DNA from 3 places in the Pseudocitrobacter sp. 73 genome. Region 3 is predicted to be linked to each of the others. Evidence: predicted binding sites of a transcription regulator. Region 3 holds the regulator's gene; each other region holds the start of a gene.
The links. Region 3 encodes Fur, which represses iron uptake genes when iron is present. Its sites were predicted from a motif close to ATAATAATGAGAACNACTATCAA; they were not measured.
Positions count from the first base shown of each region.

Region 1: the regulator Fur is predicted to act here: its motif matches at 3,955-3,977, upstream of exbB (tol-pal system-associated acyl-CoA thioesterase).
Region 2: the regulator Fur is predicted to act here: its motif matches at 1,911-1,933, upstream of efeU (iron uptake transporter permease EfeU).

Region 1 covers NZ_VTZO01000038.1:4,226-14,492, reverse strand. The annotation lists gene F0Q32_RS24345 (aldo/keto reductase) at 1-306, shown strand, start outside; gene F0Q32_RS24340 (TIGR00645 family protein) at 354-851, opposite strand; gene F0Q32_RS24335 (methyl-accepting chemotaxis protein) at 941-2,392, opposite strand; gene exbD (TonB system transport protein ExbD) at 2,727-3,152, opposite strand; gene exbB (tol-pal system-associated acyl-CoA thioesterase) at 3,159-3,893, opposite strand; gene metC (cystathionine beta-lyase) at 4,144-5,331, shown strand; gene yghB (DedA family general envelope maintenance protein YghB) at 5,586-6,245, shown strand; gene F0Q32_RS24310 (AraC family transcriptional regulator) at 6,322-7,221, opposite strand; gene yqhD (alcohol dehydrogenase) at 7,420-8,583, shown strand; gene dkgA (2,5-didehydrogluconate reductase DkgA) at 8,714-9,541, shown strand; gene F0Q32_RS24295 (DASS family sodium-coupled anion symporter) at 9,945-10,267, shown strand, end outside.
Region 2 covers NZ_VTZO01000001.1:342,930-353,196, reverse strand. The annotation lists gene efeO (iron uptake system protein EfeO) at 1-991, opposite strand, end outside; gene efeU (iron uptake transporter permease EfeU) at 1,027-1,860, opposite strand; gene putP (sodium/proline symporter PutP) at 2,107-3,615, opposite strand; gene putA (trifunctional transcriptional regulator/proline dehydrogenase/L-glutamate gamma-semialdehyde dehydrogenase) at 4,035-7,997, shown strand; gene lafU (putative lateral flagellar export/assembly protein LafU) at 8,194-8,970, opposite strand; partial or broken gene F0Q32_RS01490 (flagellar biosynthesis protein FlhA) at 8,936-10,267, shown strand, end outside.
Region 3 covers NZ_VTZO01000020.1:159,557-169,823, reverse strand. The annotation lists gene speF (ornithine decarboxylase SpeF) at 1-471, shown strand, start outside; gene pgm (phosphoglucomutase (alpha-D-glucose-1,6-bisphosphate-dependent)) at 709-2,349, opposite strand; gene seqA (replication initiation negative regulator SeqA) at 2,374-2,931, opposite strand; gene ybfF (esterase) at 3,115-3,879, shown strand; gene ybfE (LexA regulated protein) at 4,009-4,302, shown strand; gene fldA (flavodoxin FldA) at 4,453-4,983, shown strand; gene fur (ferric iron uptake transcriptional regulator) at 5,265-5,717, shown strand; gene F0Q32_RS19560 (LysR family transcriptional regulator) at 5,770-6,636, opposite strand; gene F0Q32_RS19555 (HAD family phosphatase) at 6,744-7,442, shown strand; gene chiQ (ChiQ/YbfN family lipoprotein) at 7,496-7,828, opposite strand; gene chiP (chitoporin) at 7,880-9,283, opposite strand; partial or broken gene F0Q32_RS26835 (hypothetical protein) at 9,363-9,479, shown strand; gene glnS (glutamine--tRNA ligase) at 9,674-10,267, opposite strand, start outside.

The DNA of each region.
Region 1 (10,267 bases), on a different contig from region 3:
ACAGAAGGGAAAAAAGCGCGCGGTCTGACCGAGAATATGCTGAGTGAAAGCAACCTCAACAGCCTGCGTTTATTAAACGAGATGGCACAACGTCGTGGCCAGAGTATGGCGCAGATGGCCCTTAGCTGGCTGCTGAAGGACAACCGCGTGACGTCAGTACTGATTGGCGCAAGCCGACCGGAACAAATTGAAGAGAACGTTCAGGCCCTGAATAACCTGAACTTTACGGCAGAAGAGCTGGCGCAGATTGATAAGCATGTTGCCGATGGGCAACTGAATTTGTGGCAGGCGTCGTCGGATAAATAGCACACTCTTTGCCCGGTGGCGCATCGCTACCGGGCGCGAGTCGCGTTTTAATGCTTCTGGCCGCGCGTTAAGCGATCCAGATATCCCATCACAAACGCCGACAGTACAAAGGTCAGATGGATAATCACATACCACATCAGCTTGTTATCCGGCACATTCTTGGCATCCATAAATACCCGCAGCAGGTGAATAGATGAAATAGCGACAATGGATGCCGCGACCTTGTTTTTCAGCGAGGTAGCATCCATTTTCCCCAGCCAGTTCAGCTTCTCTTTGTGGGTACTGATATCCAGCTGCGAGACAAAGTTTTCGTAACCGGAGAACATCACCATCACCAGCAGACCGCCCACCAGCGTCATATCGACCAGCGATAACAACGTCAGGATAAGATCGGCTTCTGCCAGTTCAAAGATGTTAGGCAGAACGTGAAAGATCTCCTGAAAAAACTTAATCATCAACGCCAGCAGCGCCAATGAAAGGCCAAAATATACCGGGGCTAAAATCCAGCGCGACGCGTACATCGCATTTTCAAAAAAACGTTCCATAGTGTCCTGTCGATAAACTCAATTCGGCTTAGTATATCGCAACCATGCAACATAATTTCAACAATTCACCTCAGCAATTTAGGGTTAGGTTACACCAACCTGAACACCGAAATCGCCGTTTTCAGTTCGCCAGTATAGTGCTGCTGTTGCTGCGCCATCTGCATAGTCTGCGCCACATGCTGGACGTTTTCCTGCACGCTGGCATCAATGGTGGCGATACTGCCCTTCATCTGCATCACGCTGGCGCGCTGCTGTTCGCTCATCGAAGAGAGGATTTCCAGCGAGTCCTGTAAGCCTTCAATATGCGTAATGATCGCCTGCATCGTATTTCCCGCCAGCTCGACCTGCTCAGCGCCCTGATGGGTGCTTTTCACCGAGGCGGCGGTAAGGTGGCGAATCTCTTTCGCCGCCTCTTCACAACGTAACGCCAGCGAACGCACTTCAGAGGCGACCACCGCAAACCCTCGGCCATGTTCGCCTGCGCGTGCCGCTTCAACCGAGGCGTTCAGCGACAGAATATTCGTCTGAAAGGCGATGCCGTCGATTAACTCCAGAATGCTATTAATCTGCTGTGATTCATCACGAATGTGCATCATTGACGCCGTCGCCGCACGGATGTTTTCCCCACCCCGCCTCGCGACATCGCACGCCTGTAAAACACGCTTGCGCGCCTCACTGGCTTGTTCACTGGTCAGTGACGCCGCGCTCGCCAGTTGCTCCATCGCACTTGCGGCGATGGCGAGAGAAGTGGCCTGGCTGTCAGTACGTTCTGATAGTGCGGTATTGCGCTGCAAAATGGTTTGCGAGGTATCCAGCAACTGACCAACATTGCTACTCACCTGCTCCAGCGTAGTGCGCATCGCGCCAAGCGTTCGGCTAAAGGTACGGGCGAAAGGAGAATGACTGACTTTTGATTCTCGCGCCAGGGTCAGACTGCCGGGTTCACAATTAATGACTGCCGCCAGTTTCGCCACCTCACTGGCAGATACTGCATCTTGTTCCATACGTACTGCCAGAACGACCAGGAAAAGGGTTTGTACCACCACAAACGCGCCATGCATCATCACCATATGCAGGCCGGTATGCATAAAAATAACGATGTGATAAAGGTTATATTCCTGCAAATAGTTAAAGACTAAATGGTGTACTGCGATAACTGCAGCACCCATCACTAGCGGACGCCAGTCACGCCAGGCCAGCAACGCGGACAAAAGCACAAAAACGGAGAAGTGATATTCTGTTTCGCCCTCGCCAAGCTGAATAAGCAGTGCGGAAAAGGTCATCAGGATAAACGCAAAAAACAACCGTGAAATTAATCGCCCGCGAAAAAATGCGGTAACAAGCGTGGCCAGAATCGCTAATGGTGTGGCGACACATAGCGCCACCAGGACATTTCCGGCTATCCAGCCCACAACCAGCGAGATAACCCAAAGCAGCCACACCAGCGCCAACATTTGGCCGTCAGCCCGTTGACGAATTGCCGAGACAGAGATGCTTTCGCGTAGCGATTCGCGAGCGTCTGAATTGTTTGATTTATCCATGTTCTTTCCGCACTGTACAGGTAATGTTATTAGTATTTTTAGCGCCATAAATAAGCGTAGAGAGTTTATTAATCATTACCAGCGGAGGGAGAGAATATATTCTTTACACGCGTTTTTATTACTACTTAATAAAGAATTAAATTTAATTTAAAGCAGAGATAAATAATTGTGTTGTGGGGACGTATTTTTCAGGAGAGAAGACTTAGGGGAAATGTGCGGTGTTTACCCCCTCACCCAACCCTCTCCCTCAAGGGAGAGGGAACCGACAGAGCCAGGGTTTAAGTGAGTGCGGTTTTCACCCTCTCCCTGAGGGAGAGGGCCGGGGTGAGGGGCTTTATTTCGCCCCTGCGTGTTCTTCCCCTACCAGGCCAATCTTCAGATAGCCAGCCTGATGCAGCGTATCCATCACCTTCATCATCGTTTCATAGTCGACGGTTTTATCGGCGCGGAAGAAGATAGTGGTATCTTTCTTCCCTTCCGTCAGAGTGTTCAACGCGTTTACCATGTTCTCATCGGTAATGGGGTCATTACCCAGGAACATCGACTTATCTGCTTTCACCGACAGGTAGACCGGTTTTTCCGGGCGTGGCTGCGGTTGGCTGGAGGACGCAGGCAGATTGACTTTTACATCCACCGTCGCCAGTGGCGCGGCAACCATGAAGATAATCAGCAGAACCAACATAACGTCGATAAACGGCGTCACGTTGATTTCATGCATTTCGCCGTTATCGTCCAGATTTTCATTAAGACGCATTGCCATGGGGCATCAACCTACTCGTAATTTCTGTGCGGAACGCACCGGCTGGGTCACGCCGCTGGCGTGGAGGTCCAGGTCACGGCTTTGCAGCAGCAGAACCTGCGCAGCAACATCGCTGAGGTTTGCTTTATAGCTGCCAATCAGACGGGCGAAGACGTTATAGATAACCACCGCCGGAATCGCGGCAAACAGGCCAATTGCGGTCGCCAGCAGCGCTTCTGCGATACCCGGTGCAACAACAGCCAGGTTGGTGGTTTGCGTCTGCGCAATACCGATGAAGCTGTTCATGATACCCCAAACGGTACCGAACAGACCGACAAACGGGGAAATGGCGCCGATAGTTGCGAGGTAACCGGTCCCGCGGCTCATACTACGGCTCACGAAGGCAACGCGACGTTCCAGACGGAAGCCGGTACGCTCTTTAATTCCTTCATTGTCTTCGGAACCCGCAGAAAGCTCGCGCTCGTCCTGCGCTTCATGAATCAGTTGCGTACTGAGGCTTTTCGCGTGGAAGGCGGCGGCGATTTCGTGCGCCTGATCGATAGAGCGGGCTTCCGCTAACAGCTGCTGCTCGCGTTTGAGGCGACGCTTCTGGGAGAACAACTCTGCGCTCTTACTAAAGAAGATGGCCCAGGTGACTACGGATGCCAGAATCAGGCCAATCATAACCACTTTAACAACGATGTCGGCATGATGATACATACCCCAAACGGAGAGATCCGCCTGCATCAAATTATTACCCACTCTGTATCTCCAGGACATAAATCACAAAATCTGAGCACAATAATATCAAAACGACGTCGAATTGATAGTAGTTCTCATTAGTATTTACATAGTGACTCAAATCATACTTATTTTCCTTGCGCTTACGCAGTAAAAAAGTCACCACCGCGATTTTTGAGATATTTTCTGCTTTATCTCGCGCGGGCGGGTACATCCAGCAACAATCGTGATAATTTAGACGTCCAGACGTATAAAAAAAGGCAGGAGAGAGATGGCAGATAAGCACCTGGATACCGCGCTGGTCAACGCCGGGCGGAGTAAAAAGTACACGCAGGGTTCGGTAAACAGCGTCATTCAGCGCGCCTCTTCGCTGGTGTTCGACACCGTTGAGGCGAAAAAACATGCCACTCGCAATCGTGCGAAAGGCGAACTCTTCTATGGGCGTCGCGGTACGCTCACTCACTTCTCTTTGCAGGAAGCGATGTGTGAGCTGGAAGGCGGCGCGGGCTGCGCCCTCTTCCCTTGCGGCGCCGCGGCGGTCGCCAATACGATTCTGGCCTTTGTTGAACAGGGCGATCATGTGTTGATGACCAATACCGCCTATGAGCCGAGCCAGGATTTCTGCACCAAAATTCTGGGAAAACTGGGCGTCACCACAAGCTGGTTCGACCCGCTGATTGGCAGCGAAATCGCGCATCTGATTCAACCCAATACTAAAGTGGTGTTCCTGGAATCCCCGGGGTCAATTACCATGGAAGTTCATGATGTTCCTGCAATTGTTGCAGCCGTACGCAGCGTTGCGCCGGATGCAATCATTATGATCGACAATACCTGGGCGGCAGGCGTGCTGTTTAAAGCACTCGATTTCGGCATAGATATTTCGATTCAGGCTGGCACAAAGTACCTGATTGGCCACTCTGACGCGATGGTCGGTACCGCGGTATCCAACGAACGCTGCTGGGCACAACTGCGCGAAAATGCGTATCTGATGGGCCAGATGCTGGATGCGGACACCGCCTACATGACCAGTCGAGGCCTGCGCACACTTGGCGTTCGCCTGCGTCAGCATCATGAAAGCAGCCTGAAAATTGCCGAATGGCTGGAACAGCATCCGCAGGTTGCCCGCGTGAATCATCCGGCGTTGCCGGGTAGCAAAGGTCACGAATACTGGAAACGAGATTTTACAGGCAGCAGCGGCTTGTTCTCCTTCGTGCTGAAAAAGCGTTTAACCGATGCCGAACTTTCTGCCTACCTCGACAACTTCTCCCTGTTCAGCATGGCCTACTCGTGGGGTGGTTTTGAGTCGCTGATTCTGCCTAACCAGCCAGAACAGCTGGCGGAGATTCGCCCCGGCGGCGAAGTGGACTTTACCGGCACCCTTATTCGCTTACATATTGGTTTAGAAAACATTGACGATCTTATCGCGGATTTAGCAGCAGGCTTCGCGCGTATTGTGTAAAATAGCCTCAGGCCCGGCGGCGTTTCGCCTCGGGCTGTCTGGTTAGCAATGTTCCTGAAAAAGCGTCTCGCGTGTTTTCAGGATTTTGAGAACAGTCAATCTGCCGAATGGCCAGAACATCCCGGCGTAAACGCATAGTGCTCAGGTTGTTCTTATTCCTGAACAGTTACGCGTGCGTTGTTGCGCGAGGGATCAAAGAGTTTCGGGCAATTCGGGAGTACAATAAGCGAAAATGCTGTTCCACAGGAAAGTCCATGGTCGTCATTCAAGATATTGTCGCCGCACTCTGGCAGCATGACTTTGCCGCGCTGGCGAATCCTCACGTTGTGGGGGTGGTTTATCTGGTCATGTTTGCCACGCTGTTTTTAGAAAACGGTCTGCTTCCGGCCTCCTTCCTGCCGGGCGACAGCCTGTTGCTGCTCGCAGGCGCGCTCATCGCCAAAGGGGTGATGGGGTTCGTGCCGACGGTGATCATTCTGACGACCGCCGCCAGCCTCGGCTGCTGGCTGAGCTATATTCAGGGGCGCTGGTTGGGTAACACCCGTACGGTAAAAGGCTGGCTCGCTCAATTGCCGGATAAATACCATCAACGTGCGACCTGCATGTTCGATCGCCACGGCCTGCTGGCGCTGCTCGCCGGGCGTTTTCTGGCGTTCGTACGTACGCTGCTGCCCACCATGGCAGGCATTTCCGGGCTTTCTAATCGTCGCTTCCAGTTCTTTAACTGGCTGAGCGCGCTGCTGTGGGTGGGTGTCGTCACCAGCCTCGGTTATGCCATCAGTATGATTCCTTTCGTAAAACGTCATGAAGATCAGGTGATGACCTTCCTGATGATCCTGCCTATTTTCCTGCTGGTTGCCGGGCTGCTCGGTACGCTGGTGGTGGTGATTAAGAAGAAGTATTGCAGCGCCTGAGGGCGCTGTTCTATAGGGCTGGATGCGCTTTGAAGCCGGATGCGCTGCGCTTATCCGGCCTACAAGAGCCTCTTGCCTAAACGATTTGAATCGCGCGTAATCGCGCCGCATCTTCTCCCGGCGTTATACCGAAATAGCGTTTAAATTCGCGGCTAAACTGCGATGCGCTTTCATATCCCACCTGCATTGCCGCTGCGCTGGCTTTTAATCCATCATGCACCATCATCATTCGCGCCTTATGCAGGCGATACGTTTTCAGGTACTGGAGCGGTGACGTGCTGGTTACCGATTTAAAATTATGATGAAACGCCGACAGGCTCATATTGGCTTCGGCGGCCAGTTGATCGACACTCAAGGTTTCGGTGTACTGGCTTTCGATGCGCTTTAATACGCGGCTTATCTGACTGAAATGCGTTTGGCGGCTGACTAACGCCAGCAGCGCCCCACCGCGCGGCCCGGTAAGCACATAGAAGAGCATTTCGCGGATAATCTGTTTGCCGAGGATGCGCGCTTCCAGCGGACGTTCCATCACATCCAGCAGGCGCTCGGCCGCACAAAGGATCTCATCAGAGAGCGTCGCCGAGTTAATGCCGCTCGCCGCCATTGCAGGCTGGAAGCATTCATCTTCCCCGATATCCATCAACAGCTCCTGAAGCTGTAAAATATCGACGTTCAGGCGCAACCCGGCCAGCGGCGCGGCCTCTGTGGCAAAGGTTTCACACTCAAACGGTAGCGGCACCGTCAGCAGTAAATATTCATTGGCGTCGTAGCGGAAGGTGCGTTCATTGATATAGCCAATCTTATAGCCAGAAAAGAGAAATATAATCCCAGGACGGTACATAACGGGCGTACGAGCGGCAGGCTGTGTACCATAGATAAGCTGGATATCCGGCACCAAAGCACTGAGTTTTTGTTCATTACTTTTCAGTAACTTAACCTTTTCCGTTAGTAACGCGCAAATCTCTTCCCGGTTCATTTCTCCACTCTCCCGCCAGTTGAATTCAGGTTTTCATTGTTGACCTTTTCGCTACTTTTCTCCAGCCCTATGGAGAAATGGGCAAGACATCGGCAGGAATGTGCATTGAGCGGATCGCCCCCAAAGACCACAATAGTCGTCATCCGGTAGCCACCGTTGCTACCCACTTTTTCCATCCTCCGATGAAGGAAACGAGCAATGTTTAATTTTGATCTCCACACCCCAACCCGCATTCTTTTCGGTAAAGGCGTTATTGAAAATCTGCGTGCGCAAATTCCGGCAGATGCTCGCGTTCTGGTGACCTACGGTGGCGGCAGCGTGAAAAAAACCGGCGTGCTGGACCAGGTGTTAACCGCGCTGAACGGTCTGGATGTTCGCGAGTTTGGCGGCATTGAACCGAACCCGTCTTATGAAACGCTGATGAACGCGGTGAAAATTGCCCGCGACGAAAAAATCACTTTCCTGCTGGCCGTTGGCGGCGGTTCCGTGCTGGATGGCACCAAGTTCATCGCGGCGGCAGCGCATTACGATGCGTCTATCGACCCGTGGGAAATTCTGGAAACTTACGGCAGCAAGGTGAACAGCGCGATTCCGATGGGTTCCGTTCTAACTCTGCCGGCAACCGGTTCTGAATCCAATAAAGGTGCGGTTATTTCCCGGAAAACCACCGGTGACAAACGCGCATTTATGTCGCCGCACGTGCAGCCAGTCTTCGCGATTCTGGACCCGGTCTACACCTACACTCTGCCACCGCGTCAGGTCGCCAACGGTGTGGTTGATGCCTTCGTGCACACGGTCGAACAGTACGTAACCTACCCGGTCAACGGCAAAATTCAGGATCGCTTCGCGGAAGGTATTCTGCTGACGCTGGTTGAAGATGGCCCGAAAGCGCTGAAAGAACCTGAGAACTACGATGTTCGCGCCAATATTATGTGGGCGGCAACACAGGCGTTAAACGGCCTGATTGGCGCAGGCGTGCCGCAGGACTGGGCAACCCACATGCTGGGTCACGAACTGACCGCCATGCACGGTCTTGACCACGCACAGACGCTGGCTATCGTGCTGCCGGCCCTGTGGAATGAAAAACGTGACACCAAACGCGCCAAACTTCTGCAATACGCAGAACGCGTCTGGAACATCACCGAAGGTTCCGATGATGCGCGTATCGACGCCGCCATCGCCGCCACCCGTAACTTCTTCGAGCAAATGGGCGTACCGACTCGCCTGTCCGATTATGGTCTTGACGGCAGCTCCATCCCCGCACTGCTGAAAAAACTCGAAGAACACGGCATGACAAAACTGGGTGAAAATCAGGATATTACCCTCGACGTAAGCCGTCGCATTTACGAAGCGGCACGTTAATCCCCACCCAAAGCCAGACCTAACTCTTTAGCGTCTGGCTTTCGTTTTTGCATATTTCGACCAGAATTGATCTTACAAATCTTATCGGGCCCACTGTGCCGATAAGCAATAGAGAGAAAAGGAGAAATGCATGACACATCCAACCGTAATCAAACTCCAGGACGGCAACGTGATGCCGCAGCTGGGTCTCGGCGTGTGGAAAGCAAGCAACGAGGAGGTTGTCACCGCGATTCATAAAGCGCTGGAAGTCGGGTATCGCTCGATTGATACCGCCACCGCCTACAAGAACGAAGATGGCGTGGGCCAGGCGCTGAAAAGCGCAGGCGTTCCGCGCGAAGAGCTGTTTATCACCACCAAACTGTGGAACGACGATCAGAAACGCCCGGCCGAGGCGCTACAGGAGAGCCTCGATAAACTACAGCTGGATTATCTCGATCTCTACCTGATGCACTGGCCGGTTCCCGCCATCGACCACTATGTGGACGCGTGGAAAGGAATGATTGAGCTGCAAAAGCAAGGGCTGGTAAAAAGCATCGGCGTCTGCAACTTCCAGGTGAATCACCTGCAACGCATTATCGATGAAACCGGCGTCGCCCCGGTCATCAATCAGATTGAACTGCACCCGTTGATGCAGCAGCGCCAGCTACATGCGTGGAACGCGACGCACAAAATTCAAACCGAATCCTGGAGCCCACTGGCTCAGGGTGGCGAAGGCGTATTTGACCAGAAAATCATTCGTGAGCTGGCGGATAAATATGGCAAAACCCCCGCGCAAATTGTGATTCGCTGGCACCTGGATAACGGCCTGGTCGTCATCCCTAAATCCGTCACACCGGCGCGTATTGCCGCCAACTTCGACGTCTGGGATTTCCGTCTTGATAAAGACGAACTGGGCGAAATAGCCAAACTGGATAAAGGCAAACGTCTGGGACCCGATCCGGATCAATTCGGCGGCTAATGATTTTCGCCTGGTACGCTTATTCGTATCAGGCGTTTTTATTCCGTAATTCATTTTCACAATGAATAACACAATTCAATTCATTCTTCACACCTATATTATCAATATAATTCTAAACAATAAGTGCGCCATTATATAAAGTTATATCTTCTGTTTACTGCCTACCGTCATTTTCTTTTTCAGGATCAAAGTTTTCTTCGTAAGACATTGCAGAATAAAGGTCACAGAGTTCAGTCTCGGCGCGACACTCTACGCTAACCGCTGAATTTCTCCGGCCTCCTGATGGTTTCAGGATAAAAATATCATCAGGATAACTGTATTTCTCAGACATCAATAGCGCGGTAATTTTTGGCAAAACATATATGTCATGAATTAATTCGCCTATAAAAACGAGTGTAATGTCGTGACGAAGAAAACATCCCAGGGAGTAAAATGGCTCCCACTCATTATTATCGTGCTTATCGCCGCCGGGCTTTGGCAACTGACGCCGCCTTCCGGGCTCAGCGCACCCGCCTGGCATTCTGCGATTATCTTTGTGGCAACCATTGCGTCAATTGTGGCGAAAGTCCTGCCGATTGGCGCGGTCGGGATCATCGGTATTACGGTTTTTGCCCTCGCCTATGCGGCGGGTGATAAAACCGCCAGCGGCGCTATCACCACGGCACTGAGTGAACTGAACAGCTCATTGATCTGGCTTATCGTCGTCGCCTTTATGATTGCCCGCGG
Region 2 (10,267 bases), on a different contig from region 3:
GATATTTGGCGAGGATCGCATCGACTTTCTTAAAGTTGGCATCCACTTTCACCAGCAGCGCACTGTTCTCTTTTTGCAGTTGTGGGCGCAGCAGATCAACAATCTTCTGCGCGCCATCAATGTTGGCCTGGAAATCCCACAGGTCGGTATGGCTGTAACGATCTTCCTCGCCGCTGATTTTGCTGGCGGCCACTTCTTCAATCAGCCCGGCAGCACCGCCGACCACTTTTGACGGCGGGAAGGCCAATTCTGCAATACGCTTTTGCAGGTCAACCACATCGCTGTAAAGCTGTTCGGCATACTTATCCATTCCTTTGGTGCTGTTGTCGCCAAAGAGTGCCTTCTCAAGACGGTGGAAGCCGGTGAATTTCGGGTCAGCGGCTTTCTGCTCATAATCATCTTCACGGGCATCAATACTGCCGTCGAGGTCAGAGAACAGCTCTGCAATAGGTTCAATACGTTCGTAGTACTGACGCGTAGGTGCGTACAGGGATTTCGCTTTTTCGATATCCCCCGCTTTCACCGCATCGGTAAAGGCTTTAGTGGCTTTGACCAGCTCTGCGGTCTGTGCCGTCACATAGCTTTTATAGGCGGTAATCGCCTCGCCCAGGCTTAAAACCGCATCGGCTTTCGCTGCATCCTTCGTGGCTTCACCTTTAACAATCAGCTTGCCTTTCGGGTTGGTCAGCAGACCGCAGGTCATCTCATATTCACCCGGTTGCAGGTTGGCGGTCATTTTTTGCGTAAAGCCCGGCGCGATATTTTCACGCTCTTCCACCACCATCACGCCCTTGAGGATCTCCCACTCCAGCGCCTTCTGGCTATGGTTCTGAATGATAAACTGTGTTTTACCGGCATTGACGGTGAGCGTCATCGGCTCACACTGTTTGTCGTTTACCGTGACATTGACCTTCGGAATGTCAGCAGCCTGCGCAGAGAATGCGAGAGAGCACAGCGCGGCAAGCACGCTACGGCGAAAAATAGTGTTCATGGTCCATCCCTTTCAATGAGTAAAAGCCATTTGCCTTACGGGGCGATACGTGATGCTGCATTCGGCGCGCGCGCTGGCCAGAAAAAGAGCGCCAGCGCAGGCAGTAAATAGAGTAACCAGACCGCCACTTCACTGACGCTTGGCGCTTCCTGGTAGCCAAAAATGCCTTCCATTAATGTGCCAAACAGTGAGTGGGTGGTGAGCGTGCCGCTGAAATCAAACGCGACATCCTGGAAGTGGTTCCACAGCCCGGCTTCGTGGAACGCGCGAATAGCCCCGGCGGCAAGCCCTGCGGCAACCAGTAAAATAAACAGGCTGGTCCATTTGAAGAACGCACCAAGGTTCAGGCGAATGCCGCCCCAGTAGAGCAGGAAGCCCAGCACGACGGCGGTCGCCAGCCCCAGCACCGCGCCCAGCGGTGGCCAGATACCGAGATCCTGCTGGAATGCCGCCAGCAGAAAGAACACCGATTCCAGCCCTTCACGCGCCACGGCGAAAAAGACCATCATCACCAGCGCCCAGCCGTGGTGATTGCCCCGCGCCAGCGCGTTATCCACCGCCTGCTCCAGTTGCTGTTTTACGTTGCGCGACACTTTGCGCATCCAGAACACCATCCACGTGAGGATAACGACAGCAATGACCGCCACGATCCCTTCAAACAGTTCTTGTTCTTTTTGTGGGAACTCGCCGGTGGTTTCGTTGATAAAGATGCCCAGCCCAAGACAAAGCCCCGCGGCCAGAAATACGCCAATCCACATAACACCTATCAGGTCGCCACGCTGTGTGCGTTTCAAATAGCTGGCGATAAGGCTAACAATCAGCGCGGCTTCTAATCCTTCGCGCAGCATAATCAGGAAAGGCACAAACATACGAACGTCCTTAAATGTGAATCGCAGTCAACACATGCAAAGAAAAGTAAATGTGAGTGATAGCGATTATCATTACGCAAAGACGAAATTCAAGTGAAATATGTCGGAAATGATAAGCAAATGTAAAAGCAGTAAGATGTGCTGGCGGGAAAATTCGGATGATAAAATGCCGGATGCGGCTAACGCCTTATCCGGCCTACAAATTCTCCTGTAGGCCGGATAAGCGCAGCGCATCCGGCAACGTGTTTACTCCGCCTGTAAACGCGGCGGCGGTGCAGAATGGTAATGTGCGTCGGCTTCTTCGAAGCGTTTACGCATTGCCGCAGACGGTGCTTTATCCAGCAGGCTGAAGATAACAATACCCAGACTACCGAAGATAAAGCCCGGAATGATTTCGTACAGACCCAGCAGCTCGAAATGTTTCCAGACGATCACGGTTACCGCACCGATAATCATCCCCGCCAGCGCACCGTTACGTGTCATACGTGACCACAGTACCGAGAACAGCACCACCGGGCCAAACGCTGCACCAAAACCAGCCCAGGCATAGCTTACAAGGCCAAGCACGCGGTTTTCCGGGTTTGCTGCCAGCGCAATCGCCACCAGCGCCACCACCAGCACCATCAAACGCCCTACCCACACCAGCTCTTTCTGGCTGGCATTTTTACGCAGGAACGCTTTGTACAGATCTTCGGTAATCGCGCTGGAGCACACCAGCAACTGGCAGCTCAGGGTCGACATCACCGCCGCCAGGATTGCAGAAAGCAGAATACCGGCAATCCACGGATTAAACAGGATTTGCGCCAGTTCGATAAACACGCGTTCGGCGTTCTGGCTGACCGGGCCCGCAACTGCCGGGTTATTCTGGAAGTAGGCGATACCAAAGAAGCCAACCGCGACCGCACCCGCCAGACACAGGATCATCCAGGTCATACTGATACGACGCGCATGCACGATGCTGTGGTGGGAATCTGCCGCCATGAAACGCGCGAGAATGTGCGGCTGACCGAAGTAACCAAGCCCCCAGCCCATCAGGGAAATGATGGCGACAAAGTTCAGTCCTTTGAGCATATCGATATTCTCAATGCTCTTTTGCTTGATAACTTCAATCGAATCATCCAGGCCGCCCACGGCGAGGATAACCATTACTGGTGTCAGGATCAGCGCGAAAATCATCAGGCTGGCCTGTACGGTGTCGGTCCAGCTCACGGCCAGGAAGCCGCCGATAAAGGTGTAAATGATGGTCGCGGCAGCACCGGCCCACAGCGCCGTTTCATAACTCATGCCGAAGGTGCTTTCGAACAGACGCGCCCCTGCCACAATGCCAGACGCACAATAGATGGTGAAGAACAGCAGAATCACCAGCGCGGAGATAATACGCAGCACGCGGCTCTTATCTTCGAAACGTCCGGTAAAGTAATCCGGCAGCGTTAGCGCATTATTGTTGGCCTCGGTGTGGACACGTAAACGCCCCGCCACCAGTTTCCAGTTGATCCATGCGCCGACGGTCAGGCCGATAGCAATCCAGCTTTCCGAGATACCGGCGATAAAAATCGCACCTGGCAGGCCCATCAGCAGCCAGCCGCTCATATCCGACGCGCCCGCAGAAAGCGCGGTCACAAATGGCCCAAGACTTCGTCCCCCGAGGATATAATCATCGAAGTTTTTCGTCGATCGCCAGGCGAAAAACCCAATTAATATCATGCCAAAGATATAGACAAAAAAAGTCACCAGCATCGGTGTGCTTATATTCATTAAAACTCTCCAGATTTATTCGTCGACCCAATCCGACTTGTCGTTATTCCCTTACCGGAACGAGGTAAAGGCCTGTTCTGTTATTCAGGCGACCGTATCCTGACGGAAGCGAAGTTTTTTCACAAACGATTTAACACTGCATTCACATCGAATGCATCCCTGTCGTAATACCATTTTCCTATAGGTTGCACTCCCTCACGCTTTTTAGGGTTGCACCCTTTAGAACTGTTAACTAGCCCTCAAAATCAAGCTTTCGGATACATCGATTACATTCCATACCATCACTTTTTCTTTTAACAATAAATTCATTTCTCAGGTTGCAATTGATGTCACATTTAACACGGTTGCACAAAGTTGCAACATGGTAGATATTCTTGCTACGCCTAAAATATGACGACAAAACAACAGGAGTAGATGGCATGGGCACCACCACCATGGGTGTTAAGCTGGATGAAGCCACGCGCGAGCGAATTAAAAGTGCGGCCACACGAATTGATCGCACCCCACACTGGTTAATTAAACAGGCAATCTTTAATTATCTGGAAAAGCTGGAAAACGATGAAGTCTTGCCGGAATTGCCGGCACTGCTCGCCGGGGCTGCTAATGAAAGTGATGAAATCGTCACCGCCCAGGAAGAGTCACACCAGCCGTTCCTTGAGTTCGCCGAACAGATCCTGCCGCAGTCCGTGAGTCGTGCAGCCATCACTGCCGCCTGGCGCCGCAGCGAAACCGATGCGGTTCCCATGTTAATGGAGCAGGCGCGTCTGCCGGAAAATATCGCCGCTCAGGCTCACCAGCTGGCATGGAAACTGGCAGAAAAGCTGCGTAATCAAAAAACCGCCAGCGGACGCGCGGGCATGGTGCAGAGCCTGTTGCAGGAGTTTTCCCTCTCCTCTCAGGAAGGCGTGGCGCTGATGTGTCTGGCCGAAGCGCTGCTGCGTATTCCGGATAAAGCGACGCGTGACGCGCTGATCCGCGACAAAATCAGCAACGGCAACTGGCAGTCGCATATTGGCCGTAGCCCCTCGCTGTTTGTCAACGCGGCGACCTGGGGCCTGTTGTTTACCGGTAAACTGGTCTCTACGCACAATGAAGCCAGCCTTTCTCGCTCGCTCAACCGCATTATCGGTAAAAGCGGCGAACCGCTGATCCGCAAGGGCGTGGATATGGCGATGCGCCTGATGGGCGAGCAGTTCGTCACCGGGGAAACCATTGCCGAAGCGCTGGCCAATGCGCGTAAACTGGAAGAGAAAGGGTTCCGCTACTCTTATGACATGCTGGGCGAAGCGGCGCTGACCGCCGCCGATGCGCAAGCCTATATGGTCTCTTATCAACAGGCGATCCATGCGATTGGTAAAGCCTCTAACGGGCGCGGCATTTATGAAGGTCCGGGCATCTCGATTAAGCTTTCCGCCCTGCACCCGCGCTACAGCCGCGCACAATATGATCGTGTGATGGACGAACTCTATCCGCGCCTGAAATCGCTGACGTTGCTGGCGCGCCAGTACGATATCGGCATTAACATCGACGCTGAAGAAGCGGACCGTCTGGAGATCTCACTCGACCTGCTGGAAAAACTGTGCTTCGAGCCAGAACTGGCGGGCTGGAACGGCATTGGCTTTGTTATTCAGGCGTATCAGAAACGCTGCCCGTTCGTCATTGATTACCTGATTGACCTCGCCACCCGCAGCCGTCGTCGCCTGATGATTCGTCTGGTGAAAGGCGCATACTGGGACAGCGAAATCAAACGTGCGCAAATGGACGGACTGGAAGGTTACCCGGTTTATACCCGCAAGGTGTACACCGACGTCTCTTACCTCGCCTGTGCGAAGAAACTGCTGGGTGCGCCAAACCTGATTTATCCGCAGTTCGCCACCCACAACGCCCACACGCTGGCGGCCATTTATCAACTGGCCGGGCAGAACTACTATCCGGGTCAGTATGAGTTCCAGTGCCTGCACGGCATGGGTGAACCGCTGTACGAACAAGTGGTGGGTAAAGTCGCTGACGGCAAATTAAACCGTCCGTGCCGTATTTACGCCCCGGTGGGTACGCATGAAACGCTGCTGGCGTATCTGGTGCGTCGTCTGCTGGAAAACGGTGCTAACACCTCCTTCGTTAACCGTATCGCCGATACCACGCTACCGCTTGATGAACTGGTGGCCGATCCGGTTGAAGCCGTTGAGAAAATGGCCATTCAGGAAGGTGCTGCGGGGCTGCCGCATCCGAAAATTCCCCTGCCGCGCGATCTCTATGGAAAAGACCGCGCCAACTCGGCAGGCCTCGATCTCGCTAACGAACACCGACTGGCCTCGCTCTCTTCTTCGCTGCTGAACAGTGCGTTGCAGAAATGGCGTGCCCTGCCGATGCTGGAACACCCGGTCGTCGAAGGTGAAATGACGCCGCTGCTTAACCCGGCGGAGCCGAAAGATATCGTTGGCTACGTGCGCGAAGCCAGCGAAAACGAAGTGGAACAAGCGCTGACCAGCGCGGTGAACAATGCGCCCATCTGGTTTGCCACGCCGCCGCAGGAACGTGCCGCCATTCTGGAGCGCGCCGCCGTGTTGATGGAAGGCCAGATGCAGCAGTTAATTGGCATTCTGGTGCGTGAAGCCGGGAAAACCTTCAGCAACGCGATTGCCGAAGTGCGCGAAGCGGTCGATTTCCTGCACTATTACGCCGGTCAGGTACGTCATGATTTCGATAACGAAACTCACCGCCCGCTCGGCCCTGTGGTGTGTATCAGCCCGTGGAACTTCCCGCTGGCGATCTTTACCGGGCAAATTGCCGCCGCTCTCGCCGCGGGGAACAGCGTACTGGCAAAACCCGCCGAGCAAACGCCGCTGATTGCCGCACAGGGCATTGCCATTCTGCTGGAAGCCGGCGTACCGCCTGGCGTGGTGCAACTGCTACCGGGCCGTGGCGAAACCGTGGGCGCACAACTCACCTCTGACAACCGTGTACGTGGCGTGATGTTCACTGGCTCGACGGAAGTCGCTACCCTGCTGCAACGCAACATCGCCACCCGCCTGGATGCACAGGGTCGCCCGACGCCGCTTATCGCCGAGACGGGCGGGATGAACGCGATGATCGTCGACTCTTCCGCACTCACCGAGCAGGTTGTTGTGGATGTCGTCGCCTCCGCCTTCGACAGTGCGGGCCAGCGTTGTTCCGCCCTGCGTGTACTCTGCCTGCAGGACGATATCGCCGATCACACCCTCACTATGCTGCGCGGTGCGATGAGTGAATGCCGCATGGGCAACCCAGGCCGTCTGACCACCGACATCGGCCCGGTGATTGATGACGAAGCCAAAACCAATATCGAACGCCACATTCAGGCAATGCGCGCCAAAGGCCGCACCGTCTTCCAGGCGGCACGCGAAAACAGCGAGGACGCGCGCGAATGGCAGTCCGGTACCTTTGTTGCCCCGACGCTTATTGAGCTGGAAAGTTTTGATGAACTGAAGAAAGAAGTGTTCGGCCCGGTACTGCACGTGGTGCGTTACAACCGCAATAACCTGGACAAACTGATTGAGCAAATTAACGCCTCTGGCTACGGTTTGACGCTGGGCGTGCATACGCGCATCGACGAAACCATCGCACAGGTTACGGGTAGCGCGAAGGTCGGCAACCTGTACGTCAACCGTAACATGGTCGGCGCAGTGGTAGGCGTGCAACCTTTCGGTGGTGAAGGGTTATCCGGCACCGGCCCGAAAGCGGGCGGCCCGCTCTATCTCTATCGCCTGCTGACCAGCCGCCCGGAAACGGCGTTGGGCACGACGCTCGCACGTCATGACGCGGAATATCCGGTAGATGCACAATTGAAAGCGCTGCTGGAAAAACCGCTCACCGCGCTGAAGAACTGGGGCAACGGTAACGCCTCGCTGAGCGCGCTGTGCCAGCAGTATGGCGAACTGGCGCAAGCCGGAACCCAGCGCGTGCTGCCGGGCCCGACCGGTGAACGTAACACCTGGACGCTGATGCCGCGCGAGCGCGTACTTTGCGTCGCCGATGACGAGCAGGATGCGCTGACCCAACTGGCGGCCGTCATGGCTGTCGGTAGCGAAGTGCTGTGGCCGGATGCCCCACTCCAGCGCGAACTGGCGAAAAAGCTGCCGAAAGAGGTGAGCGAGCGTATTCGCTTCGCCAAAGCGGATGTGCTTATGAGCCAGTTCTTCGATGCGGTGATTTACCACGGCGATTCCGATCAACTGCGCAAACTGTGTGAACAGGTTGCGGCCCGCGACGGCGCGATTGTTTCAGTGCAGGGCTTTGCGCGCGGCGAAACGAATCTGCTGCTGGAACGCCTGTATCACGAACGTTCGCTGAGTGTGAACACCGCGGCGGCGGGTGGGAATGCGAGTCTGATGACGATTGGTTAAGTTGGTGCGGTATTTTCCCCCTCACCCTAACCCTCTCCCTCAAGGGAGAGGGAACTGACCGCGCCAGAGGTTAAGAATGTACGGTTTTTCCCTCTCCTTATGGGAGAGGGGACCGACCGCACCAAAGGTAAAATCTACGCGGTTTTCTCCCTCTCCCTACGGGAGAGGGTCGGGGTGAGGGGCACAGCGTGCACCATTACCCCCTCTTCTCCTCCCGCTTATCCAGCTTTTTCACCAACGGCTGCACCACCTTATCCCCATGCTGACCAAAATATTGATACAACGTATCGGACGCGCTTTTGGTGAGCACCATAATCTCAATGCGCCGGTTACCCGCGCTTTGCGGATTTTTGGCATCCAGCAGCATCTGGTCCGCCATCGCGCTTACCTGCATCACTTTATCTTCCGGCATCCCGGCCTCTTCCAGCACCCGACGAGCCGAAAGCGCGCGGTCACCCGAAAGGTTCCAGTTGTTGTAGATATTGCTTTTATAGGCCATCGCATCGGTATGCCCGGTAATAATAATTTTGTTGTCGAGCGAGTCGAATACCGGCGCGAGTTCCACCAGCAGCGTTTTAAAGAACGGCATAATCTTCGCGCTGCCGCGTTCAAACATATTGCGGTTCTGGTCATCTTTAATCAGCACGCGTAATCCCTGCGGAACAATCTCCATCTCCAGATTGGCTTCCATATGCGCATCGCGGGCGATGGTGTTGATACTGGTCGCCAGCTCGCCAAGCTCAGTGGCGGACTTCTTTTTCAGTAGCGCCGTTTTCTCGTTGACGTCGCGGGCTTTTTTCTCCGTCTCTTCCGGCACCGCCACGGTGGCAGGTTTCGGCGGATGCGTCGGGCTGATTTTATTTAACGGCGACAGCCCGCCGCCATTGAAAATCGACTGCCCGTGCAGCGCGGCGATAATGCTTTCACGCTCGGATTTACTGACGCTGTTGACAATCAACTTTATCGTCGTCACCAAAGGGGCCGAGCGTATTTCTGAGGTTTCTGCCCGCTTTACCCTGGACGCGATGCCCGGCAAACAGATGGCGATTGACGCCGATCTTAACGCCGGATTGATCAATCAGGCGCAGGCGCAGACCCGGCGTAAAGATGTTGCCAGCGAGGCCGATTTCTACGGCGCGATGGACGGGGCGTCGAAGTTTGTGCGCGGGGATGCCATCGCCGGGATGATGATTCTGGCGATCAACCTGATTGGCGGCGTCTGTATCGGGATCTTCAAATACAACCTGAGCGCCGATGCCGCCTTCCAGCAGTATGTGCTGATGACCATCGGCGACGGCCTGGTGGCGCAGATCCCTTCCCTGCTGCTCTCTACCGCGGCAGCGATTATCGTCACCCGTGTCAGCGACAACGGCGATATCGCCCATGACGTGCGCCACCAGCTGCTGGCAAGCCCGTCGGTGCTCTACACCGCCACCGGGATTATGTTTGTGCTGGCGGTAGTGCCGGGGATGCCGCATCTGCCGTTTTTGCTGTTCAGCGCCCTGCTTGGTTTTACCGGCTGGCGGATGAGCAAACGCCCGCAGGCGGCGGAGGCGGAAGAGAAAAGCCTCGAAACGCTAACCCGCACCATCACCGAAACCAGCGAGCAACAGGTCAGTTGGGAAACCATTCCGCTGATCGAGCCCATTAGTTTAAGCCTCGGTTACAAGCTGGTGGCGCTGGTGGACAAAGCGCAGGGTAATCCGCTCACCCAGCGGATTCGCGGCGTGCGGCAGGTGATTTCCGACGGCAACGGCGTGCTGCTGCCGGAGATCCGCATTCGCGAAAACTTCCGCCTCAAGCCCAGCCAGTACGCCATTTTCATCAACGGCATTAAGGCTGATGAAGCGGATATTCCGGCGGATAAACTGATGGCCCTGCCCTCCAGTGAAACCTACGGTGAGATTGACGGCGTGCTGGGGAACGACCCGGCGTACGGGATGCCGGTGACCTGGATTCAGCCCGCGCAGAAGGCGAAGGCGCTGAATATGGGGTATCAGGTGATCGACAGCGCCAGCGTAATTGCCACGCATGTGAATAAGATTGTGCGCAGCTATATTCCTGATTTGTTTAACTATGACGATATTACTCAGTTGCATAACCGTTTGTCGTCGATGGCACCGCGCCTGGCAGAGGATTTGAGTGCGGCGCTGAATTACAGCCAGTTGCTGAAAGTGTACCGGGCGCTGCTGACCGAAGGCGTTTCCCTGCGCGATATCGTCACCATCGCCACCGTGCTGGTCGCCAGTAGTACCGTCACCAAAGATCAT
Region 3 (10,267 bases):
TTACTGGAGGAAGATGCTCCGCTTGCTGACGTATTACCGTGCCTGTACAAACAGCATCAGCAGCGTTACTTCGGATATACCCTACGCCAGCTCTGCCAGGAAATGCACGATCTCTACGCCCGTAATAACGTTAAACAACTGCAAAAGGAGATGTTCCGCAAAGCCCATCTACCTCGCGTGGTAATGAGCCCTCAGGAAGCCAACTATGCCTATCTTCGTGGGCAGGTGGATTTAGTGTCTCTGCGTAATGCTGAAGGACGCATTGCGGCTGAAGGCGCACTTCCTTACCCACCGGGCGTGTTGTGCGTCGTACCTGGCGAAATTTGGGGTGGTGCGGTGCTGAACTATTTTGCCGCGCTGGAAGAAGGTATCAATCTGCTGCCGGGCTTCGCGCCAGAATTACAGGGGGTTTATATCCAGGAACATGACGGCCGCAAAGAGGTGTGGTGTTACGTGATTAAAGAGAGTTAATTGCACGACACGCCATTATAAAAGGAGCCTTTCGGCTCCTTTAGATGACTGACAAAGTGCGCTTTGCTCATGCCGGATGCGGCGTAAACGCCTTATCCGGCCTGCAAAATAGTGCAAATTCACTATATTGCAGAAACCTTGTGGGCCTGATAAGCGTAGCGCATCAGGCAATGTTGCGTTTGTAATCAGTCACCAATAAAAAAGGAGCCTTGCGGCTCCTTTTTTATTTCTTCGCTTTTACGCGTTTTTCAGCACTTCGCTGACAATCTCAACCGCTTCTTTCTCAATCTGCTTGCGGTGTTCTTCGCCGAGGAAGCTTTCGCAATAGATTTTATACGCGTCTTCCGTGCCTGACGGACGTGCGGCGAACCAGCCGTTGTCGGTCATCACTTTCAGACCGCCGATGGATGCGCCGTTACCCGGTGCCGCCGTCAGACGTGCGGTGATCGGATCGCCTGCCAGCGTGCTGGCGCTCACCATCTCTGGGGAGAGTTTAGACAATGCCGCTTTCTGCGCAGACGTCGCCCCCGCCTGCAAACGATTGTAGCTTGGCGCACCGAAGCGTTTTGCCAGCTCGTTGTAATGCTCTTGCGGGTTCTTACCAGTAACGGCGGTGATTTCCGCTGCCAGCAGGCACATGATGATGCCGTCTTTATCGGTGGACCATGGGGTACCATCGAAGCGCAGGAAAGAAGCCCCGGCGCTCTCTTCGCCGCCAAAACCGAAGCTGCCGTCAAACAGGCCATCTACGAACCATTTGAAGCCCACCGGTACTTCCACCAGCTTGCGGCCCAGATCGTTAACTACACGGTCGATCATTGCGGAAGACACCAGCGTTTTACCTACGGCGACGTCTTTGCCCCACTGCGGGCGGTGCTGGAACAGGTAGTTGATAGCAACCGCCAGATAGTGGTTCGGATTCATCAGGCCCGCAGGCGTGACGATACCGTGACGGTCGTAGTCCGGGTCGTTGGCGAACGCGAGGTCAAACTTATCGCGCAGCGCCAGCAGGCCCGCCATCGCGCACTCGGAAGAGCAGTCCATGCGGATTGCGCCATCTTTGTCGAGATGCATAAAGCGGAAAGTCTGGTCAACCTGGTCGTTAACGATGGTCAGATTCAGCTTGTAGTATTCGCCGATACGTTTCCAGTATTCGATACCGGAACCCCCCAGCGGATCGACGCCTAGCGTCAGGCCCGCTTTCTGGATAGCCGCCATATCGACGATATCCGCCAGCCCTTCAATGAACGGCTGAACCAGGTCCATCTCTTTCACATGACCGGACGCCAGCGCGGCATCCAGCGAAATACGTTTCACGCCTTTCAGGCCATCGGCCAGCAGCGCATTGGCGCGATCTTCCACCACTTTGGTGACGTTAGTATCGGCCGGGCCACCGTTAGGCGGGTTGTATTTAATACCGCCATCTTCCGGCGGGTTGTGAGACGGCGTAATCACAATACCGTCAGCCAGTGGGCCACCCTTTTTGTTGTGGACCAGAATCGCATTCGACACAGCAGGCGTCGGCGTAAAGCCGTTATTTTCCTGCACAATGACATCCACACCGTTTGCCGCGAGCACTTCGAGCACCGAGATAAACGCCGGTTCAGAGAGCGCGTGGGTATCTTTACCGACGAAGCAAGGACCGGTAATGCCGTTTTTCGCACGATCTTCGGCGATAGCCTGCGCGATCGCCAGAATATGAGGTTCATTAAAACTCTGGCGCGCCGCGCTACCACGGTGTCCGGAAGTACCGAACTTCACTGCATGCTCTGCGTTACCCACTTCCGGTTTCAGCACGTAGTACTGAGACGTCAGTTGGGCGACGTTAATCAAATCACTCTGTTGTGCAGGTTGGCCCGCACGGTTATGGATTGCCATTGCTTGATCCTTCTTATGCAAGGGTTAGATTGTGCCGCATACCTTTTCGATTAATTCAGCGGGGAACTGCATAAATTGCATAATGTGTTCCACCATACTGCATTTACGACCGGTGTTGGTATTCGTAATCACCCAATATGGGGTTTCCGGTACCTGTTTCGGTTTAGTCTGATTACCGTTTTTCAGCAGGGTTTGCTCATTGGCGGCAAAGTAGACACGCGTACGCCCGTGAAGCGATTCCGTCGCCTCGGCAAACGCGTTGTTATCCAGTTTGTAGAGCGTCGTCAGGATCAGCATAAAGCGATTGACGGCTTTTTTCTGCTCAGCGTATTCGTCAGAGAGCAGCAGTTCACGCATAGCACGAACTTTGTCTTTCGCGGTTTTAACCGGTTTTACCTCGGCAACTGGAGCAACCTGAGCAGGCGCAACTTCAGTTTTGGCAACCGGAGCAGCAACAACAGGTTGTGATGCGGCGGTAAACTTCAGCATCCGCCGTAAAATGTCAGATGCGCTCTCGCCAATGTGCAGTGTGTGGGCGGCAATATAGCGATAGAGTTCGTCATCAACTTCGATCGTTTTCATCTTAATCCAGTGCAATTATTTTTCTGAATACAAGTTGCTGGGATTTTATGTTCAAAACCCAACAGCGGATAGCGTCATACCAGGATAGCGGCAAAAATGGGATAAAAATCGTATCTTGCCCCTGAACGTGAGAATGTCCAACATAATACCCTAACCCGACAGAGCGAAAAAAAGAACTTTGCTATGAAATTGAATACCCGAGCGCAAACTGCACAAAACCTGCACAATAATTCCCCCATTCTGCTCGTTCACGGCCTTTTTGGCAGCCTGGACAACCTCGGCGTGCTGGCGCGCGACCTGGTGACCGACCACGATATTCTGCAAGTGGATATGCGTAACCATGGTCTTTCTCCGCGAGCAAACGAAATGACCTACCCGGCGATGGCCCAGGATCTGCTGGATACCCTCGACGCCCATAACATCGAGAAAGCCACGGTGATTGGTCACTCGATGGGCGGCAAAGCAGTGATGGCCCTGACCGCGCTGGCCCCGGAACGCATCGATAATCTGGTCGCCATTGATATCGCGCCGGTGGACTACCAGGTGCGACGCCACGATGAGATTTTTGCGGCAATTAACGCGGTCACCAGCGCGGGGGTCTCCTCGCGCCAGCAGGCTGCAACCGTAATGCGCGAATTTTTAGCCGAAGAAGGCGTGATTCAATTTCTGCTGAAGTCGTTTGTCGACGGCGAGTGGCGCTTCAACGTACCGGTCCTGTGGGATCAGTACCCGCACATCGTCGGCTGGGAGACAATTCCGGCATGGGAACATCCGGCACTGTTTATCCCTGGCGGAAATTCCCCTTATGTTACCGAAGCTTACCGGGAGGCTCTGCTCTCGCAATTCCCGCAGGCACGCGCACACGTCATTGCAGGCGCTGGTCACTGGGTGCATGCAGAAAAACCGGACGCGGTGCTGCGCGCTATTCGTCGATATTTAGCAGACTGATTAAAAACTCAACGACCGCGCGCCATTATGGTCGTGGTCGTTGGCGTGTCGGTTGCGGTGATGTATGATTGCGCGCTGTCTGCACCGGGCGTTTCCCGGTAGCTTGTTTCCCCGAAGTCACTCTGAACCATGGCAAAAGAACAAACGGACCGCACGACAATTGATTTGTTCGCAAATGAGCGTCGGCCGGGAAGACCCAAAACCAATCCGCTTTCGCGTGACGAACAGCTGCGCATCAATAAGCGTAATCAATTAAAACGCGATAAAGTTCGCGGCCTGAAGCGTGTCGAACTGAAACTCAATAGCGATGCGGTAGATGCCCTGAACGAACTGGCAACCGCGCGCGATATGAGTCGCAGTGAGCTTATCGAAGAGATTCTGATGAGCCAGTTAGCCCTGCTTCGCGCGCAGGAAAAGCTCTGAAAATTTCATAAAACCCCGCTTTCATGTAGCAGAGTGTGCAGTCCGGTACGATTGCTGATTCCGCACCCTTCTCTGTTCTGCTATGATTGCCCTTATCTGTGGGCAATACGCCACCACCATATCATTAAGTTTCAAGAGGTTATTTAACTCATGGCAATCGTTGGCATTTTCTTTGGTAGCGACACCGGCAATACCGAAAATATCGCAAAAATGATTCAGAAACAGCTTGGTAAAGACGTTGCCGACGTGCATGACATTGCCAAGAGCAGCAAAGAAGACCTGGCTGCATTCGACATTCTGCTGCTGGGTATCCCTACCTGGTACTACGGTGAAGCGCAGTGCGACTGGGATGATTTCTTCCCGACGCTGGAAGAAGTTGATTTCAATGGCAAACTGGTTGCACTGTTCGGCTGCGGCGACCAGGAAGACTATGCGGAATACTTCTGTGATGCGCTGGGCACTATTCGCGACATCATTGAACCGCGCGGTGCAACCATCGTCGGCCATTGGCCAACAGCCGGTTACCACTTCGAAGCCTCTAAAGGCCTGGCTGATGACGATCACTTCGTGGGTCTGGCTATTGATGAAGATCGTCAGCCGGAACTGACCGCTGAACGTGTAGAAAAATGGGTTAAACAGGTCTCCGAAGAGCTGCATCTGGAAGAGATCAAAAACGCCTGATGTTTGTTGCGGTGTGATTGTTAAATCACACCGCATTAATAGGCAAAAGCAATCAAAATAATAGCTACAATTTTTTAACTTTTGAGCGCAAATCTGTACAATATCTTCTGAATTTAGCGAGTTTGCTGGTCAAGCCTCGTTTTCGAAATCTTTATTCGCCTGGGTCTTGCTGTTTTCATTTAGAAGGCGTCATTCTATAATGAGACGCATTACACTCGGTGCACTCTCTGTGATACTTCCGCGTTTGGAAGTCAATCGTTTAGCAACAGGACAGATTCCGCATGACTGACAACAATACCGCATTAAAGAAGGCTGGCCTGAAAGTCACACTTCCCCGGTTAAAGATCCTGGAAGTGCTTCAGGAACCAGACAATCACCATGTCAGCGCGGAAGACTTATATAAACGCCTGATCGACATGGGTGAAGAGATTGGTCTGGCGACCGTCTACCGTGTTCTGAACCAGTTTGATGATGCGGGCATCGTAACGCGCCATAATTTTGAAGGCGGTAAGTCCGTTTTCGAACTCACTCAACAACACCATCACGATCACCTGATCTGCCTCGACTGCGGCAAGGTTATCGAATTCAGCGATGATTCCATCGAAGCTCGCCAGCGTGAAATTGCCGCGAAACACGGTATCCGCTTAACCAACCACAGCCTGTACCTGTATGGTCACTGCGCTGAAGGCGATTGCCGCGAAGATGAACACGCACATGATGGTGTAGAGAAGTAATTTTCACACTGAAATGACAAAACCAGCTTACGGGCTGGTTTTTTATGGTGGTCTATGGCTTCATTTCCATCACCATCCGCAGAAAATTGTCCCGTCCTTCATGCTCTCGCGTAGGATCCCAGGCCATCGCAATTTCCCACCCCACTTTGACATTAGCCAGTTCGACCATTTTTACCCCGGCAGGCAGAACGTTACAGATACTCTCAGGCAAAAAGGCAATACCGTTGCCGCCACCGATCAGCGCCAGTAAAGAATGCATATCGTCGGAAACGGATACCGCATGCACATCGGGAAACTGCTCGGCGAGGATGATGCGAACCTGCTCAGCCAGACACGGCGCGGCGTGCGTACTGAGACGTAATAACGGATAGTGTTCAACAAGATGATGTAATCCTTCTTTTACAGACGCATTCGCGGGAACGGCAAGCACCAGACGCTCCTGTTTAATCACAAAATGTGACAGAGGCGGCAGAACGGGCAGCCGCAAGAAACCAATATGCAGCGCTCCTTCGAGCAGCATTCGGCACTGCACGCTTGAAGGAATGTTGTTGAGCGAGACGGTGACATCAGGAAAACGCGCCTGAAAAGTATTAATCCATTGCGGCGTAAGAGAATATGTCGATAGCCCAAACCCGAGGGCGAGTTTGGCTGTCGCCCCCCGTTTGATATCCCCGGCAAATTTCCGCAATTCGCGGTAACGCACCAGAAATTCGCACGCCTCGGGGTAGAACAATTTCCCCTGGCAAGTAAGTGTTGCACCGTGGCGCCCACGAGTAAAAAGCACCAAACCCAAATCGTCCTCCAGCACCTGGATCTGTTTGCTTAACGCAGGCTGAGTGATACACAACGCATCTGCAGCGGCATGGTAACTCCCCTGCTCCGCGAGCGTAACAAATGCCTGTAGTCGGCGATTTTCCATTCCCGTTTTTTATCCCTGCGCGAAAAAAAAGCATTATACATAGCCCCTGTTTCAACCGATTATCCATAAAAAGTCACAGAATGTTTTCAGAAGATACAGGGGGAAAAATGACTCAAGCGATGCCCGTACTGACTGCTGTCCTTTTTGATATGGATGGCGTGTTGATCGATTCAAACCTCGTGATTGAGAAGGCATGGAGAGGGGCTGGCAAGCTTTACGATCGTGATATCAGCAACGAAGATATTGCTCTACACATTCATGGTCAACCGGGGCCACATACAATTCGCGCACTCTTCAGCGATCTTTCCAGGAAAGATCAGGCGATCGTTCAGCAGTACATTATCGATGCAGAAAATAATGCGGATTACGAGCCCATTAAGGGTGTTGCCGAGTTTATTACAGCCCTACACCATGCAGGGGTCATCATCGGTATCGTCACCAGCGGCTGGCGCAAGAAAATCGATCGTGTTATTCATATGCTGGGTGTAGACGATGCGATTTCAATCATCGTCGAACGTGATGATGTCGAAAGAGGAAAGCCCTGGCCTGACCCCTATTTGTTGGCGGCAACGCAACTGGGGATCACACCAGATAAGGCATTAGTTTTTGAAGATTCCCACAGCGGGATCACCTCCGCTGTCAGCGCGGGTACGTACTGCGTTGGCGTCGGTAGCGAGGCGTTACAAAACGGTGGTCCGGAGTGTGCCGTAATCGATTTCAGTCACCTTCAATGGCACACCGATGAGGCAGGACAATTCATCTTATCGCTTCGACCTGGGAATACGATAATGTTGATACCCGCTTAGTTTGCACATTCATGCAGCCGTGCCCGACAAGCAAGCTTATCGGGCACGTTATCTTAACGGGGAGTATTATTACTGCGAATTTCCTGCCAGATTAACCCGCAATCTTTCTTCACAGCCTGATCGTTGCCGGTTTTTCTCGCCAGAATGCACGCCTGGTAATCGCTTACCCGCACAGTTTCCTGATTAGCAAACTGCTGATGCGCCTTCTCCTGCTTCAGTACGTTCAGCACCTGCTGGCAGGCTTCGATTTTCTCCGGCGAGCCTTCCGCGGTGTTAATACAGGCACTATAGGCATCTTTTAAACGCGTATCTTCTTTCGGTGCTTCAGACTGGGCGCAACCTGCCAGCGTCGCGACCAGCGCAGCAATCATCACTGTTTTTTTCATATTATTAGCCTTATACGACACGGCGGGCGCTGCGGCCCGCCGGTATGCTTATCAGAAGATAGTGAACGGTGCGATAACCATGAATTTCACGTCGCGTTCATCCTGGAAGATGTTGCCATAACCACCGCTCCAGCTCGGGATATCGGAGTGGTTGTCGTACTGGGTGAAGTGCAATTTGAACAGGGTGCCTTTCGCGCGGCCTTCCTGTACGGTGTACGCCACGTCAAAGCTGTAAGAAGACTCTTCGATAGTTTTGTTTTTGTCGTAGTACGCGTCCGGGTTGATCTGCCAGGTAGACGGTTTGGCATCCCAGGCGTAAACGTATGATGCGCCCACAGCCCAGCCCGGCAGGTTCCAGTTCTTCAGGTCATACATCGCGCCGAAGAACACCGCTTTTTCGCCGTTGGCGTTGAAGTCAGAACGGTTATCCCACCAGATATCCAGACGACCGTTTGAGGAGGCGTAGGTTGGGGTCATACGCTGTAAGAAGAAGCCCTGCTGGCCTTCTGCCTTAACCCAGGTCCCTTCCAGGCGCAGGTCAACCTGACCCACTTTGTAACCGAAGGTGAGTGCCTGCAGCCAGGCAGTGCCGTCGTAAATGTCGTTTACGCTGCGATCGTCTACTTTATCGCGAGTACCGTAGAACTGATAGCTGGTAGACAGCGGGCTACCGGCGATATCAAATTTGTAGCTGGCTTTGGCGAAGTATTGATCGACATAGCCTTCCGCCTGACCAAATGCCGCTTCCAGCACCAGGTCATTTTTGAAGTCATATTTCATACCGATGGAGTGCAGATAATCGACTTTCGTGCGCTTATCGTTCTGGTAGAAATTATCCATTTCGATATGCCATGGGGCCTTATATTCATTGGTCCACATGTAGGAGAAGCTCAGCGCGCCAGCGTCGTCAAAATCAAAGTTCGCCCCGGCTTCTGCGCCCTGATAAGTACCCGGCATAAAGCTCCAGTGCGGCGCTAACAATGTTTGGCCGGTCGGCTGGATATAACCACCACGCGCCCAAACCGGGCCGTATTTAAATTTCGCCGCGGCTTTATAAAGGCTCACACCGCTTTTATCGCCGGAGTAATCTTCCGAGTAGCCTTTATTTTTAGACGAGAACGCAATTTCGTTCGGGTGACCACTTTCTGAGGATTCCGCCATTTCGATAGCGGTGAACGCCGCAATATCGAGGCCGAACATATCAGCAGCATAGCCGGACTGGAAATCGAGGTTGGCGTTCCAGGTAGAGTGAGAAAGGTTGGTTTTATATTTGTCGTTGTCGGTTACATCTTTACGGTCACGTTCACGCTGCCAGTAATAGATGCCGCCCGTTAACGTAGAGTCATCGATAAAGCCTGCTGCACTCGCCTGGGGAACAACCACCAGGCCCGACATTGCTGTTACACCGGCAATAGCCAGCGCCAGCGTACTACGTTTGCCACTGAACGTACGCATATGTGTATCCTCTTTGACTTTTAAAATGCCGCTGCAAAGCAGAGGCTAAAAATAAAAAAACAGATAAAAAAGTAGCGTAGTGAAAAGCACCTTTTGCTACAGGATTAGATTATTTTTCGCGACGCGAATTATCAATCCTTTTTCGCAAGCAAAACGCAGGACTATGACAAAGCGCACATATTTCGTTGCGTCTTGTAACAAATGCGATTTATTAACATTAAGCGGCGCAATGCCTTATCTCATCAGGGGAAAATGTTAATAGCACAGGTTGCGAGGATGTATCTGGGCGAAATGATGCAAACGGGTGATGGCTGGATAAAAAAGATTAATTCGCATCGCGAATATGAGACAAAAAACGCCGCGTGAGCGGCGTTTTTCACAAACAAGGGATTATTCGCCCGCTTTCGCCCAGGTATCACGCAGCCCAACGGTGCGGTTGAACACCAGTTTTTCTGCGGTAGCGTACCGGCTGTCGAGGCAGAAGTAGCCTTCACGCTCGAACTGATACGCTTTACCGGCAACAGCAGCTTTCAGAGACGGTTCAGCAAAGCCCTGCTTGATAATCAGCGAATCCGGGTTCATCACCGACAGGAAGTCATCTGCCGCACCTGGGTTCGGCACGCTGAACAGACGGTCATACAGGCGGATTTCAACCGGCAGCGCATGTGCCGCACTCACCCAGTGGATAACACCTTTTACTTTACGGCCATCAGCCGGGTCTTTGCTCAGGGTATCGGCATCGTAAGTACAGAAGATGGTGGTGATATTGCCTTCTGCATCTTTCTCTACACGTTCTGCTTTAATCACGTAAGCATTACGCAGACGCACTTCTTTACCCATCACCAAACGCTTGTACTGCTTGTTAGCTTCTTCGCGGAAGTCAGCGCGATCGATCCAGATTTCACCGCTAAACGGTACTTCACGGCTGCCCATTTCCGGTTTGTTCGGATGGTTCGGCATGGTGACCATTTCGCCTTCGCCCTG